One region of the Pantoea brenneri genome, then DNA from elsewhere that is predicted to be linked to it. Evidence: predicted binding sites of a transcription regulator. Region 1 holds the regulator's gene; the other holds the start of a gene.
The links. The regulator CRP, encoded in region 1, controls carbon source genes, mostly activating them, when cyclic AMP is high. The targets are predictions, from matches to a motif close to ATGTGANNNNNNTCACAT.

Region 1 (7,969 bases):
TCACTGGCAGCGTCTCGATCTGCCCGATGGCGATTTTGTCGATCTCGCCTGGAGTGAAGATCCGCATCTGGCACAGCACAAACCCCGGGTGGTGCTGTTTCACGGACTGGAAGGCAGTTTCCACAGCCCCTATATCCACGGGCTGATGGAAATTTGCCGCGCACGCGGCTGGCTGGCGGTGGTGATGCACTTCCGCGGATGCAGCGGCGAACCTAACCGGCTGAACCGTATCTATCATTCCGGTGAAACCGAAGATGCACGCTATTTTCTGCACTGGCTGCAAACCCGCTGGGGTCGGGTACCGACCGTGGCGGTGGGTTTTTCGCTCGGCGGTAACATGCTGGGCTGCCTGCTGGGTCAGCAGGGATCCGATGCGCCGGTTAACGCGGGCGTCATCGTCTCCGCGCCGCTGCTGCTGGAGCCGTGCAGCGTCAAACTGGAGCGCGGCTTCTCGCGCTTTTACCAATACTATTTACTGGCGCAGCTGAAGAAGAACGCCCGGCGCAAACTGCACGCCTGGCCGGAAACGTTGCCGGTGAATCTGACGCAGCTTAAAGCGCTACGCCGGCTACGCGACTTCGATGACGCGATCACCGCCCGCGCCCACGGTTTCAGCGATGCGGCTGACTATTATCAGCGCGCCAGCGCCCTGCCCTGGCTGAAACAGGTCGATAAGCCGCTGCTGATCATTCATGCCAAAGATGACCCGTTCATGAGTGATGAGGTGATCCCGCACAGCAGCCAATTATCTGCCACTATTACTTATCAACTGACGCCGCACGGCGGTCACGTTGGCTTTGTCGGCGGGACGTTGCGCCAGCCCGAAATGTGGCTTGAACAGCGCATACCCCAGTGGATTGCCCCTTTTCTGGATACCTAACGTTGTGATTATTCCCTGGCAACAGGTCTCACCTGAGACGCTTGAAAATCTGATTGAAACTTTCGTACTGCGTGAAGGCACCGACTACGGCGAGCAGGAACGCAGCCTGAGCGAAAAAGTGGCTGACGTGCGCCGTCAGCTGGAAACCGGCGAAGTGGTGCTGGTGTGGTCGGAACTGCATGAATCGGTCAATATTATGCCGCGCAAAGAATTTCGCGGCTGATGCAGCCGGCGGCAATTCATGTTAACAATGCGCATGGCCCGACTTCACAGGGAGCTTTTTTATGTCAGCACGCCATCCGATAATCGCCGTCACCGGTTCCAGCGGCGCGGGGACCACCACCACCAGTCTCGCGTTCCGTAAAATCTTTCAGCAGCTCGATCTGCACGCTGCCGAACTGGAAGGCGACAGTTTCCACCGTTTCACCCGGCCTGAAATGGATATGGCAATCCGCAAGGCGCGCGATTTGGGCCGTCATGTCAGCTATTTCGGTCCGGAAGCCAATGACTTTGGCCTGCTGGAGCAGAGCTTCAGGCAGTATGGGCTCAACGGCCAGGGCCAGTCGCGTAAATACCTGCACACCTATGACGAAGCGGTACCGTGGAATCAGGTGCCGGGCACCTTTACGCCGTGGCAGCCGCTGCCGCAAAACACCGATATTTTGTTTTACGAAGGACTGCACGGTGGCGTGGTGACCGCCCAGCATAACGTAGCGGAGCATGTCGACCTGCTGGTGGGCGTGGTGCCAATTGTTAACCTCGAGTGGATTCAGAAGCTGGTGCGTGACACCAGCGAACGCGGCCATTCGCGTGAAGCGGTAATGGATTCGGTGGTGCGCTCAATGGAGGATTACATCAACTTCATTACGCCGCAGTTCTCGCGCACCCATCTTAACTTCCAGCGAGTGCCGACGGTCGATACCTCAAATCCGTTTGCCGCCCGCGCTATTCCGTCATTGGATGAGAGCTTCGTGGTGATCCATTTCCAGGCGCTGGACGATATCGACTTCCCTTATCTGCTGGCGATGCTGCAGGGATCGTTCATCTCGCATATCAATACGCTGGTGGTACCGGGCGGAAAAATGGGGCTGGCGATGGAGCTGATCATGGGTCCGCTGGTGAAGCGGCTGGTGGAAGGCAAGCGGATAGAATAAGAGGCCAGCAAAAACCGCTCTGAGAGCAGATGTCTTTAACAAAGAGAGTAAAACTGGCTTTCCTGCGGCTAAAGACTTATCCCTGGGCAGGCTTCAGGGAGCATACACCTTTCGCAAAGACGCAAAACCGCTATCCCTGGCAGGCTCAGCACGGGCCATCCCTGGCCCGCGATGCTTTGCTACAGGCATATGCTCCCTTCGCTTCACGTTCGACAACCGCATCCGGTTTCAGGAAGGTCGCTACAGACAACCCCTGGGCAGAAAGAATCTGGCAGCAATAGATAAGTTCAACACGCTGGGAACCGGGTCAGAAGAGGAAAGCGTCCCGCCGCCCGGATAAAAACGCCGGGAGCGTTTTTGAACAACGCAAAGCGTTGGCCCGGCTACGGGCGCGCCTCAGGGATGAGGTGCGTAATCGCGCGGGCCGAGCGGCCAGGGATTGGCTTAAACGACTTTCCGATCTGACCCGGTTCCCTGCGCAGGCACAGTATCAAAACGGATTCCCTGCCCAGGCACAGACTTAAAGCAACCTGCATCAGATACTGGAAGTGAAGTTAGCAGGTCTGCAATGACCCTTGCGGCTACTACAGTTCGATCACTTCATAGCTGTGGGTGATGGTAACCCCTTTACCCAGCATGATGGCGACCGAGCAATATTTTTCAGCAGAAAGATCCACCGCGCGTGAGACCGCCTTATCCTGTAGCGCTTTGCCGCTCACGATAAAGTGCAGGTTGATGTGCGTAAAGATTCGCGGCGCCTCTTCACGACGTTCTGAGGTCAGTTTTACTTCACAATCAGCCACATCGTTGCGACCTTTTTGCAGAATTGAAACGACGTCGATGGCGCTGCATCCGCCCGCCGCCATCAGCACCATCTCCATTGGGCTGGGCGCTTTATCACCCGAATTGCCATCCATTAATACCTGATGTCCGGATGACGACTCACCGAGGAATGTCAGCCCTTCTACCCATTTCACTCTTGCCTGCATGATTTTCGCTCCAGAATATGCGGTTTTGCCGTCAGAGTACGCTTTCGCCTGGTAAACAGCAATCCAGAGAAATCCGCCGTTAGCTGAAGCGAGACAACAGAAGACAGTCGGCAAAAGCTGTGCTACAAACAGTGCTGAAAATATTTTTCGTCACCCGATGGCGAAGCCGGGAAGAATGATGCGCACTGCGCCGAATGCAGCCCGAATAATTTCCTGTAAGGGAAACGCTTGAAGCTTTCATCGCCTGACAGGGAAACTGCCCCCTGTATTTTGGGCACGATTACAACAGAGGATAATAGCGAATGGTTCTCGGCAAACCGCAAACAGACCCTACACTCGAATGGTTCCTGTCCCATTGCCATATTCACAAGTATCCATCCAAAAGTACGCTGATTCACCAAGGTGAAAAAGCTGAAACGCTTTACTACATCGTGAAAGGTTCCGTTGCGGTTCTGATCAAAGATGAAGAAGGCAAAGAGATGATTCTTTCTTACCTGAATCAGGGCGATTTCATTGGCGAGCTTGGCCTGTTCGAAGAAGGTCAGGAGCGCAGCGCCTGGGTACGTGCCAAAACCGCGTGCGAAGTGGCGGAGATTTCTTACAAGAAATTCCGTCAGCTGATCCAGGTTAACCCGGATATCCTGATGCGACTGTCGTCGCAGATGGCGCGTCGCCTGCAGGTTACGTCGGAAAAAGTGGGTAATCTCGCTTTCCTCGATGTGACCGGACGCATTGCTCAGACTCTGCTTAACCTGGCGAAGCAGCCAGACGCCATGACGCATCCCGACGGCATGCAAATTAAAATTACTCGTCAGGAAATTGGCCAAATCGTTGGTTGTTCACGTGAAACCGTGGGCCGTATTTTGAAGATGCTGGAAGATCAGAACCTGATCTCTGCACACGGCAAAACCATCGTCGTTTACGGCACCCGCTAATTCCTGTCACCCACGGCGTGATGGCAACATCGCGCCGTTATTGTTTGTGTTGGGCCGATGTGGCGTCGAATTATTTACCATCCTGAAGTCAATTACGCCTTGCGGCAAACCCTGGTGCTCTGTCTGCCAGTGGCGCTGGGCTGGCTGGCTGGCGACCTGCAAAAAGGTCTGCTGTTCTCGTTAGTTCCCGCCTGTTGCAATATCGCCGGTCTGGATACCCCGCATAAACGCTTCTTCAAACGCCTGATTGTCGGCGGCAGCCTGTTTGCGCTCGGCAGCTTTCTGATTCAGTGGCTGACGCAGCACGCCATTCCGCTGCCGCTGATTCTGTTCGCCTTGCCGTTGCTGCTGGGGGTCACCGGCGAAATCAGCCCGCTGCACGGCCGTCTGCTGCCCGGCACCCTGATCGCCGCCATCTTCACGCTGAGCCTGATTGGCCGTATGCCGATCTATGTGCCGCCGCTGCTCTATATCGGCGGCACGCTATGGTATGGGCTGTTTAACTGGTTCTGGTTCTGGCTGTGGAAAGAGCAGCCGATGCGTGAAAGCCTGAGCCTGATCTACCGTGAGCTGGCCAACTATTGCGACGCCAAATATACCCTGCTGACTCAGCTGACCGATCCGGAAAAGGCCCTGCCGCCGCTGCTGGCGCGTCAGCAAAAAGTGGTCGATATGATCACCACCTGTTACCAGCAGATGCACATGCTTTCCGCCAGCCGGGATCACAGCCATAAGCGGCTGACCCGCGCCTTTCAGGTGGCGCTGGACCTGCAGGAGCACATCTCGGTCAGCCTGCATCAGCCGGAAGAGGTGCAGAAACTGGTGGAGCAGAGCTATGCCGAAGCGGTGATCCGCTGGAACGCCCAGACTATTTCGGCCCGCTTACGGGTGCTGGCGGATAACATTCTCTATCACCAGTTGCCGGATCGTTTTGGCATGGAGAAGCAGCTCAGCGCGCTGGAAAAAATCGCCCGCCAGCATCCTGACAATCCGGTGGGAAATTTCTGTCTCTACCACTTCAATCGGATTGCGCGGGTGCTGCGCACCCAAAAACCGCTCTATCAACGTGACCTGATGGCCGATCGTCAGCGCCGTCTGCCGCTTCTGCCGGCGCTGCGCAGCTATCTGTCCTGGCGTTCGTCGGCACTGCGCACTGCCGGGCGCTTTGCGGTGATGCTGATGCTGGGCAGCGCACTGGCGCTGTTTTTCAACATCCCTAAACCGTACTGGATTCTGATGACCATTATGTTCGTCAGCCAGAACGGCTACAGCGCCACCCGCGTTCGCATCCAGCACCGGGCACTGGGCACCTTTGCCGGCCTGGTGATTGCGGCTGCCACCTTACGCCTGGCGGTGCCGGAGTCGCTGGTGCTGCTGATCATGCTGGTGATCACCTTTATCAGCTACCGGTTTACCCGCCAGTTTTACGGCTGGTCGATGATCGGCTTTACGGTGACGGCGGTTTACTCGCTGCAGTTGCTGTCGCTGAATGGGGCGCAGTTCCTGCTGCCGCGCCTGATGGATACGCTGATGGGTTGCCTGATCGCCTTTGGCGGAATGTTGTGGCTGTGGCCGCAGTGGCAGAGTGGCTTATTGCGGCAAAACGCCCATGACGCGCTGGAAACCTATCAGGATGCGCTACGGCTGCTGCTGGGGGCGGAACAGTCACCGGAGAAACTGGCGTATCAGCGGGTACGGGTCAATCAGGCTCACAATGCGCTGTTTAACTCCCTGAACCAGGCGATGCAGGAACCGGCTTTTAACGCTCAGTACCTCAAGGATATGCGTCTGTGGGTCACCCACAGCCAGTTTATTGTTGAGCACATCAATGCAATGACGATTCTGGCGCGTGAACACACCATGCTGACCGCCACGTTAGCTGAGCGTTATCTGCAGTCCTGCGAAATTGCGCTGCAACGTTGTCAGCAGCGACTGGAATATGATGGTGCCAGTTCGCAGGTTAACCTGCTGGATGAGCTGGAAAACATTAATGAAGGGCCGGTCACGGTGGTGGAACAGCATGTACGCCGCATTCTGGATCATCTGAGCGTGATGCACACCATTTCATCTCTGGCGTGGAGCCAGCGACCGCAACATGGCCGCTGGCTGAGCAGACGGTTACGCAAAAACTAAATCAGCCGGTAATCACCTTGCCGACGGCGGTGGCGAAGCGGCGCATACCCTCTTCGATGTCGGCGGGTTCGATGATCAGCGAAGGTGCAAAACGCATCACGTCCGTGCCGGCCACCAGCACCATTACCCCTTCAGCGGCTGCCGCATTGAGGATATCGCGCGCCTTGCCGGCATGCTGAGGCTTCAGCGCCGCGCCAATCAGCAGGCCTTTGCCGCGAATATCACTGAACAGATCGTACTTCGCATCAATCGCCTGCAGCGCGCTGACAAACTGCTGACGCCGGACGCCAACGCCTTCCAGCACTGCCGGGGTATTGATGATATCCAGCGCGGTCTCGGCAATGGCGCAGGCCAGCGGATTGCCGCCGTAGGTGGTGCCGTGCACGCCAGGGGCCATGGTGGAGGCGATCTCATGGGTAGTCAGCATGGCGCTGACCGGGAAACCGCCACCCAGCGCTTTGGCCGAGGTCAGAATATCGGGCTGCACGCCATAGTGCTCATAAGCAAACAGCTTGCCGCTGCGTCCCATACCGCTCTGCACTTCATCCAGCACCAGCAGTGCCTGGTATTGATCGCACAGTTCACGCAGCCCGTGCATAAACTCTTCGGTTGCGGGCACCACGCCGCCCTCACCCTGAATCGGTTCGACCACGATAGCGCAGGTGTGATCGTCGATAACCGCCTTAACCGCGGCCAGATCGTTGAACGGCACGTGGACGATATCGGCAGGTTTAGGGCCAAAGCCATCGGAATATTTTGGCTGTCCGCCGACCGTCACGGTAAACAGCGTCCGGCCGTGGAAAGCATTGTGGAAGGCGATGATCTTACTTTTGAACGGGCTGTGACGTTTGCAGGCGTAATAGCGTGCCAGCTTGAACGCCGCCTCATTCGCTTCTGCACCGGAGTTGGCGAAAAACACCCGCTCGGCAAAGGTGGCATTGATTAACTTGCTGGCGAGACGCAGTGCCGGTTCGTTGGTGAAGACGTTACTGGTATGCCACAGCGTTTCGCCCTGGCTTTTCAGCGTTTCCACCAGCCCAGGATGGCAATGGCCGAGCGCAGTCACGGCGATGCCGCCCGAAAAGTCGATATATTCTTTGCCCTGCTGATCCCAGACGCGGCTGCCCTTGCCTTTGACCGGCACGAACTGCGCTGGTGCATAAACAGGCAAAATAACGTTATCGAACGTTTCCCGTGTGACCGCAATTTTTTCGGCTGCCATTAGTGACCCCATTTGAATGATTGTTGTACTGCTGTGAAATAATAATCACAAAATATGCATAAAAAATCACTCAAAGGCAAACTATTGCGACAGGAAATTGCGCAGCAGCTGGTGTCCCTGCTCGCTGAGAATGCTTTCAGGATGGAATTGCACCCCTTCCAGTGCCAGGGTTTTATGGCGGATGCCCATGATCTCGTCGGGCTGTCCGTCACGCAGGCTCCAGGCGGTGACCTCAAAGACGTCAGGCAGCGTATCGCGTTTTACGATCAATGAATGGTAACGGGTAACGGTGAGGGGATTATTCAACTGGCGGAACACGCCGCTGTTGCTGTGCTGAATCAGCGAGGTTTTACCGTGCATCACCTGACGGGCGCGCACGACCTCGCCGCCCCAGGCCTGCGCAATCGCCTGATGTCCGAGGCAAACGCCCAGCACCGGCAGGCGTCCGGCAAAATGGCGAATCGCCGCCAGTGAAATGCCGGATTCGTTGGGGGTACAGGGTCCCGGGGAAATCACCAGATGGGTCAGCGGCAGCGCATCCATCTGCTGCAGGGTGATGGCATCGTTGCGCACCACCCGAACCTGCGCGCCCAGCTCGCAGAAATATTGATAGAGATTCCAGCTAAAGGAGTCGTAGTTGTCGATCAGCAGCAGCA
Region 2 (7,969 bases), on a different contig from region 1:
GGAGAGTGAAGTGGAGGGCGTTCCGGCTATTTTTCCCTGCGAGACAGATCGCGCGCAGTTTCAGCAGCTGTCTGAGTTACCCGGTGTGGAACTGTATCAGGCTCACATCTCTCGCTACGCCTTTGAACCGCATACGCATGAAGCCTTTGGTATCGGCACTATTGAAGCTGGCGCGCAGCGCTTTCGCTATCGCGGCACCCAATACACCGCACCCAAAGATTCGCTGGTGATGATGAATCCGGATGAACTGCATACCGGGGAATCCGCCTGTGCCGAAGGCTGGCGTTATCAGATGATCTATATCCAGCCACAGTTAATGGATGAGCTGACCGGCGATCGCGGCTGGTGGTTTAATGAGGCGCTGCTGACTGATTCCCGTCTGGCCCAGCCGCTGTCGCGCACCCTGGCGGCACTGTGGCAGGCGGACTCGGTGCTGGCACGTCAGGGATTGCTGTCGGAACTGTTATTGCAGATTCGGCCGCTGGCGCGGATGGCGTCGTCCGCCCGGCTTCAGCCAGCGCATCGCTTCGATAAGGTACGTGATTACCTGCGGGAAAACCTGGCGCAACCGGTGCGCCTTGAGGAGCTGGCGGCGCTGGCAGCATTATCGCCCTGGCACTTTTTACGTGCTTTTCGCCAGCATTATCATGTGACGCCGCATCAGATGCTGATGGCCTTTCGGCTGTATGATGCTAAACAGCGGCTGGCGCAGGGGGAGAGTGCAGCCAGCGTGGCGGCTGCGGTGGGGCTGACCGATCAGGCTCACCTGACCCGCGCCTTCGCCAACCGGTACGGTATTACTCCGGTCCGCTATCAGAAACAGGTGCGCCAGGCCTGAAAATCGCAATCTGCTACAAGCCTTTCCCGCCTCATTTCGCCACACTGCGCCAGACAAACGATAAAGGGAAAAATTATGCTCGCTGGCGTACTGTTTGCTGTGACCGCAGGTCTGATGTGGGGACTGATCTTTGTTGGCCCGTTGCTGGTGCCGGACTATCCCGGGGCGTTGCAATCAGCTGGCCGCTACGTTGCCTTTGGCCTGATTGCGCTGCCGCTGGCGTGGCACGACCGCCGTCGATTGCAGCGGCTGGTTGTGGCTGACTGGCGGGAAGCGGTAAAGCTTTCGCTGGTGGGCAACCTTCTTTATTACGCCTTTCTCGCCAATGCCATTCAGCGCACCGGCGCGCCGGTCTCGACCATGATAATCGGTACGCTGCCGGTGGTGATCGCTGTCACCGCGAACCTCTGTTACGGTCATCTTGAAGGGCGACTGCCGTGGCGGCGACTGTTTCCTGCCTTAATACTGATGGCGGCCGGGCTGGTGTGCGTGAATGCTGCCGAGTTGCAGGCTCATGGCAGCACGCTGGACCTCGGCCGGTATCTCACCGGGATTGTGCTGGCGATGCTGGCCGTGGTGTGCTGGACCTGGTATCCATTGCGTAACGCGCGCTGGCTGCGCACGCACCCTGAACACCGGCCTTCTACCTGGGCTACGGCGCAGGGGCTGGTCACGCTGCCGATGGCGCTGGTGCTGTATGCGCTGGTCAGCGCTCAGCTCGCCTGGCAGCAGCCTGACTTCACGCTGCCGTTTGGGCCACATCCTCGGGTCTTCATTCCGCTAATGCTGGCGATTGGTCTGCTCTGCTCCTGGCTGGGGACGCTGTGCTGGAATGCCGCCAGCCAGCGTTTACCCACTGTATTGATGGGGCCATTGATCGTTTTTGAAATCCTCTTTGGCCTTTTGTGGACTTTTCTCTGGCATCAAAGCTGGCCGCCGCTGCTGACCGTGGCCGGCATTGTTTTTCTGATGGCTGGCGTGCTGTGGGCGATGCGGATAAAACCGCAACCGCTGGTGGTGGCGATCAACGAGTAACGCTGCCAGTGGATAATCTTTGTTCTGTCGCGCGGTCAGCCGTCCGCGCGGCTTTTTAAGATTAAGTCGCATTCCGATTTGAACGATTTTGCATCCATATTCGCTACGTAATCGATTTCATACCTCACATCCGGCCGGACAGGCCGCTTCATCTTCACGCCATTGACGACAAGCCCAGGCTAAAAAACAGCCAGCACAGGTCAGAATCAGATCCTTTTTGATGTGTAACGCCCGGGCAGTGGTTGAAATTCATCCATTAATGAGACGAATTTCGGCCAGATAATGGCGATTAAGTGATTAACGACCTGCTGCTATTGCCTTCCGGACCTGAAGAACGGCGACTAAAAACCACTATTAACTTCATTCATTGATAAAAGAGTAAGAGAATTCCGCCGCTGCGTTTTTATTTAAAGATTAACGTCCGGCATCATTGATGCGCACTAAGGATGCAAAATGAGTAGGTACATAACGTTAGTGATAAGCAGTAATAAACTATTTATCCTGGATTAATCCTGGAGAAAGTTTTGCCGAATGACACTACTCGCGAATTAAAGCGTAACCGCAAAAATGGGGATTAGATCCATCATTAACTTAAAGGCGCGTAGGTTATTTTAAAAGCGATGTTTAAGCCGGCTTAACGGAAATAATGCAATTCAGTTCCGATGATTAGCCGAGCTTAACGAAGAAACACGAGACCCCAATCCCGCCGAAACGGGATTGGGAGAGGGGAAAGGTGCGTAGAATGCGAGACTTTTGCTGTTGTGAATCAATTTTACCGCAAAAAAAGAAGCTTAGCCGTGAAGCCATTCATTAGTTATAAATGGAGCGGAAAAGGGTGCCGCAATTGTCCTGTTAAATGATCTTCATCTCTTCTGGTAAGAACAAATCTCAGCGTTAAGTCTAAAAAGCGCGGTAGCATTGGGTTTAGCGATTCTCTGTGCCGGACGGATAATGATATACACTGCGGCTGATATCTAATAAACGACAGCTGCGACGGGTGCCGATGTCGAAGGTGCTCTGCAGGAAGTCGACCGCCTGACGTTTTTCATTCGTAGTAAAGAAGTTCTTCAGAACGCTTTGCAGCATCTCCTTATCAGAGTTCAGGGTTTGCAGTTCACGGGTAAGGTTCTGCAGTTTTTCCTCCAGCTCTTTGATTTTTCTGCCTTCTTCGGAAGACAGCCCAGAAAACTTCTTCTTCCAGCTGTAGAAAGTTGCTTCAGAGATACCCAGCTCTTCGCAAATCTCTCTGACTTTAACGCCCGATTCAGAAGCTTTAATGGCATTTGTGATTTGATCTTCGCTGTATCGTGACTTTCTCATAAATGCTCTTACCTTTCTTATCGATTAATGGATGAGAATGACTTTAATAATTCCTGGCACTGTAAGTTTCTATTAATGCAGTATTAAAGTGTGCGTATTGAATTGCGAAGGTTAAATTAAGATATTTAGAATAAATATCATCATGGGATAAATCTTATTTTATTCCGATCCGAGGGGCGCGCCTTCCTGGAGGCGGTTTTTTGTTATAAATTCATCGCATCCCAAATACGAAAAAATTCTACGTACGTTGGATATTTAGCATAACCGACTTGATTAATTTAGCGGTTATGACTCATGAAGATTGCACTATTTTCAGGCTGAAATCGTTTCCAACCGAACCGATTCGCGCCAAATATAATAAGAATTGTCCTGAATTTATTCTCCGGATCATGATGTGATTCTCAATTTTCGGACCAGCTTGGTTTGAAGTCTTACATTTTCGCCAGGCCCACTGAGCGCTTATTAATTCGTTACAGGGATGTTGTACCGAAGCGGTTGTAGTTGAGTAATACTAAGGAAGAGTCGATGAAATTGAGCGTAATGTCTAATGCCGCCTGGATGATGTCTGAGAAGATCATCTCCGTGTTTGGCGTCATATTTGTGACTTCTTACGTGGCGAAATCCTTTGGCCCAACGGTGTTTGGCCAGATGGCGTTTTCAACCTCACTATTTGCGATGGTGCAAACCGTTGCAATCTTTGGCACCGAAACCATTCTGTTTAAGCGTGTCAGTAAAAATGCGTCGAAAGGCTTACGCCTGATGACCATCGCGCGTACCTTGCGCATGGTGCTTTTACTGCTCACCTCGGTGCCAGTCTTAATCTGGGTCTGGTACAACATGCAGGAAAATTTCCTGGCATTTGCACTGGCCTCATTTGTTGCCTCGGTTTTTGTCACCCAGGATACGTTCAGCGTTTACAACAATGCGCGTCTTGCCTCGCGTCTGAATACCATCGCCAATGCGGTCGGCATGCTGCTGAGTTTCGCTATCAGCTTCACCATCGCCTGGCTGCGGTTGAATCCGCTGTGGCTGACGCTGTCGATTGTGGCGGTGACGCTGGTGCCTTACCTGATCAAGCGGCACAACTTTTATCAGGAACACCAGGATCAGATGCCGCCGCGTGAAAAGCGGACTGCCTATCTGCGTTACCTGATGTATGCCGGTCTGCCGCTGGCGATCTCCAGCATCTTTATTTCTGTCCAGGTCAAAGCGGCGCAGATGTTCCTGGCGGGTACCGCCCCGGCGCGCGACCTCGGCCTGTTTGCCGCGGCTAATACCATTTCTGCCTCGTGGATTTTTATCCCGGTGGCGCTGATTACCTCATGCTTCACTGAAATCTTCAGAGAGCGTGGCGAGGTGGCCATCAAGCTGGCGGCCCGGCTCAATGGTTACGTTATGGGTGTTTCATTGCTGATGCTGCTGGTCATCTCGTTATTCGGCGAGCAGATCATTATCGCGTTGTATGGTCCGGAATTTACACAGTCAGGAAGTCTCATAACGTTGCTGTCGATAGCGACCAGCTTTTCGGCAATGGGGACAGTAGCTTATCGCTACATGGTTAAGGAGGGAGGGTTTAACTATCTGCTGAAGAAAATCATTTGTCTGATGGTCATCAGTTTGCCGCTCTCATGGTGGTTGATTCAGGGCCACGGCATCATGGGAGCCGCGTGGAGCGTTTTCCTTTCAGAGCTTTTGTCCCTGACCGTCATGAATTACTTCTTTAAAAACGGCGTCATTCAAAAGATTCAAGTTTCCTCACTCAACTACAAAACCTACAAATGAGGTCCGATATGCTCAAGTTGAAAGAAGAACTCAGAAGAAGTGTGCAGTACTTTATTAAGAAGATGCCCTGGGCGTACCAGGACCGCATCTACTACTTCCACAAGTTCAGAAAGCTGCCCAATCTGCGTCAGCCAAAAGTGTTCAACGAAAAGGTGTTGTACCGTAAATTTGTCTATGGCGATTACCAGAACTATGGCCGCCTGTCGGACAAATATTCGGTGCGTGAATTTATTGCCGAAAAAATCGGTAATGAATACCTGATTCCGCTGGTACACGAAACCACTGACCCGACCACGCTGAACAGCTTACCGTGCTGGAAAGGGACGGTGATTAAGCCGAACCACGCCTCCAACATGGTGGAGATTCTGCTGGAAGAGCCAGACGCGCTGCGCAAACAGCAGATTATTCACGACTGCTACCGCTGGCTGAAGACCGACTTCGCTAACGAAGCACGTGAGATCCACTATCGCTACATCAAGCCGCGCATCCTGGTGGAGAAATACATCGGTGATGGCAAAAGCGCGCCGATTGATTACAAGTTCCACATGTTCAACAAGCGTGATGGCAAGTTCGAATATGTGCTGCAGGTGATCTACAACCGCTGCCAGCCGCTGCTGTCGATGAACTTCTACGTGAATAACCTCAACGAGGCGTTTCACAAGATTCGCGATACCGGTCTGGATGTCTCGCCGATTCTGCCGTCACTGCAACATGCGCTCGATCTGAGCAAAAAGCTGGCCAGTGATTTCGATTACGTGCGGGTCGATTGGTATATCCATGAAGAACAGATCTATTTCGGTGAACTCACTTTCACGCCGGGTGCAGGCCTGGTGACCGGATTGGATCGGGGTTTAAACCAGATGATGGGAGATATGTGGATTCAGGACCGCCGCGGAACGCAGAGACCGGGCGTCACAGTGCAGGATGTTAATATCCCTGCCATGTTGAAGAAAGTTTAAGCACACACAGCAATGTAAAAAACCCCGCCTGGCGGGGTTTTTTATTGGCAAAAATCAGGCTATCAACGCGACAGTCTCAGCGTATCACTCGATCAGGGCATCGGCCATTCAGCAGGCGCCTGACTCATCACGTCGATAAAGGCGTGCTTAGAGATTTCCATGAAGTTGTGCACGTTTTCCATGCTCAGGGTAATTCCCATCAGACCGGTAACGAACCAGCAGGTCATGCCTAAACCAATCCCGCCACACATGAATGCCATCACATGATGACTATCCTGACGCAATTTGGTTTTCAGGGTGCTGGCGAAAAACATCATTACTGCGCTCAACAATTCCCAACGCATAACAAGCAGACTGGTGGTTAACGTAGCCATCGGCCGGACCTCAATATCAGTAAGTATTCCTGACAATTTGCGGACATCACCGGCGGCGGAAAAGCGTGTCAGGAAGTGCTTTAGCGCCGTCAACCCAGGTTCATAGTGTGACTTGGGTCACATTATATCACCCGATTTGAAATTTTGAACAAAATTTGACACTGGTATGGCAGGAAATTGTTGCAGATATGAACAGCGGGAAGGGCAAATCAGAGAGGCGATCAGGCACGCCCGAAGACGGGCGTCCTGACAGTTAACGGACCGGGCAGCACTCGCCGGTGGTGCGCTGGGTAAAGCTGGCCATGCTGTCATTGCAGCCGAAGCTCAGCAGGCGAGGGCGCTGAATCGCCTGACGGCGCATGGTGTGACGGTAGGCGGTAGGGGTTTGCGAGAACTGGCGGCGAAACACCCGCGAGAAGGTCTGCTGCGAGTCATAGCCGTACTGCATCGCGATATCAAACACCGGGCGCTGGGTCTGAGACAGCGCTTCGGCTGCCAGCGTCAGGCGGCGTTCACGGATATAGCCGCCAAGCGTCTGTTTGGTGACGGTACGGAACATCCGCTGCAGGTGCCATTTCGAATAACCCGATTTTGCTGCCACTTCATCAATGGACAAACTTTTGTCCAGATTCTGGTCAATCCAGTGCGTCAGGGAATGAATGATCTCTTCTTGCATCATGGCCTCATCCTTCTGGTGCTTAATAAGCGGTAATGGGAGTTTAGTCGTTTTGATGGGAAGCGAGTATAATTCCTCAAGTTAACTTGAGGTAAAGAGCCAGATGAAAAAAGATCGCAACTACCCCAAACCGGTATTAACGCCGGGCGAAGTGGCGCGCCGCAGCGGCGTCGCGGTGTCAGCGCTGCACTTCTATGAAACCAAAGGGCTGATATTCAGTACCCGTAACGGCGGTAATCAGCGGCGTTACAGCCGTGATGTGCTGCGACGCGTGGCTATCATCAAAATTGCGCAACGCATCGGTATTCCGCTGGCGACCGTCAGCGACAGCCTTGAGCATATTCCGGCCAATAAGCGGATGTCGGCCCCGGAGTGGGACGCCCTGACTCAGCACTGGCGCGAAGAGCTGGATAAGCGCATCGAAACCCTGACCCGGCTGCGCAACGACCTTGATGGCTGTATCGGCTGCGGCTGTCTGTCGATGCGCGATTGTCCGCTGCGCAATCCGGGCGATCGGCTGGGTCAGCAAGGGTCAGGAGCGGTGCTGCTCGACCCGGAACAGGACGGTAACCATCCGGACGCGGAGTGACGTCTATACTGGTGGGAGGTCAACACACAGGGAATCATGATGATCACCGTTCACCATCTCGAGCAATCACGTTCACATCGGGTGCTATGGCTGCTGGAAGAGCTGGAAGTGCCGTATCAGATCAAACGTTATCAACGCGAGCCAACCATGCTGGCGCCCGAGGCGCTGAAAAAAGTGCATCCGCTGGGAAAATCACCGGTGATTACCGATGAAAACCGGGTGGTGGCGGAATCCGGGGCGATTCTCGAGTATCTGGAACAGAAATATGATCACGAATTCCGGCTGAAGCTGAGTGATGAAGAGTCGCTGTTGCAGTCGCGCTACTGGCTGCACTACGCCGAGGGTTCGCTGATGCCGCTGCTGGTGATGAAGCTGATCTTCGGACAGATGGGGAAA

Region 2: AABB92_RS13885 (YjcB family protein) is a predicted target of CRP. The motif match lies at 6,414-6,431, and genes of this name have one in related genera.

What each region holds. Positions count from the first base shown of each region.
Region 1 is NZ_JBCGBG010000005.1:17,965-25,933, forward strand. Features, by position in the region: gene AABB92_RS17490 (hydrolase) at 1-880, shown strand, start outside; gene AABB92_RS17495 (YheU family protein) at 885-1,103, shown strand; gene AABB92_RS17500 (phosphoribulokinase) at 1,165-2,034, shown strand; gene AABB92_RS17505 (OsmC family protein) at 2,619-3,023, opposite strand; gene crp (cAMP-activated global transcriptional regulator CRP) at 3,326-3,958, shown strand; gene AABB92_RS17515 (YccS/YhfK family putative transporter) at 4,016-6,091, shown strand; gene argD (bifunctional acetylornithine/succinyldiaminopimelate transaminase) at 6,093-7,313, opposite strand; gene AABB92_RS17525 (aminodeoxychorismate/anthranilate synthase component II) at 7,395-7,969, opposite strand, start outside.
Region 2 is NZ_JBCGBG010000003.1:52,351-60,319, forward strand. Features, by position in the region: gene AABB92_RS13860 (AraC family transcriptional regulator) at 11-838, shown strand; gene AABB92_RS13865 (DMT family transporter) at 914-1,873, shown strand; gene AABB92_RS13870 (transposase) at 2,798-3,193, opposite strand; gene AABB92_RS13875 (oligosaccharide flippase family protein) at 3,719-4,975, shown strand; gene AABB92_RS13880 (ATP-grasp fold amidoligase family protein) at 4,984-5,934, shown strand; gene AABB92_RS13885 (YjcB family protein) at 6,027-6,308, opposite strand; gene soxS (superoxide response transcriptional regulator SoxS) at 6,562-6,987, opposite strand; gene soxR (redox-sensitive transcriptional activator SoxR) at 7,088-7,573, shown strand; gene AABB92_RS13900 (glutathione S-transferase family protein) at 7,613-7,969, shown strand, end outside.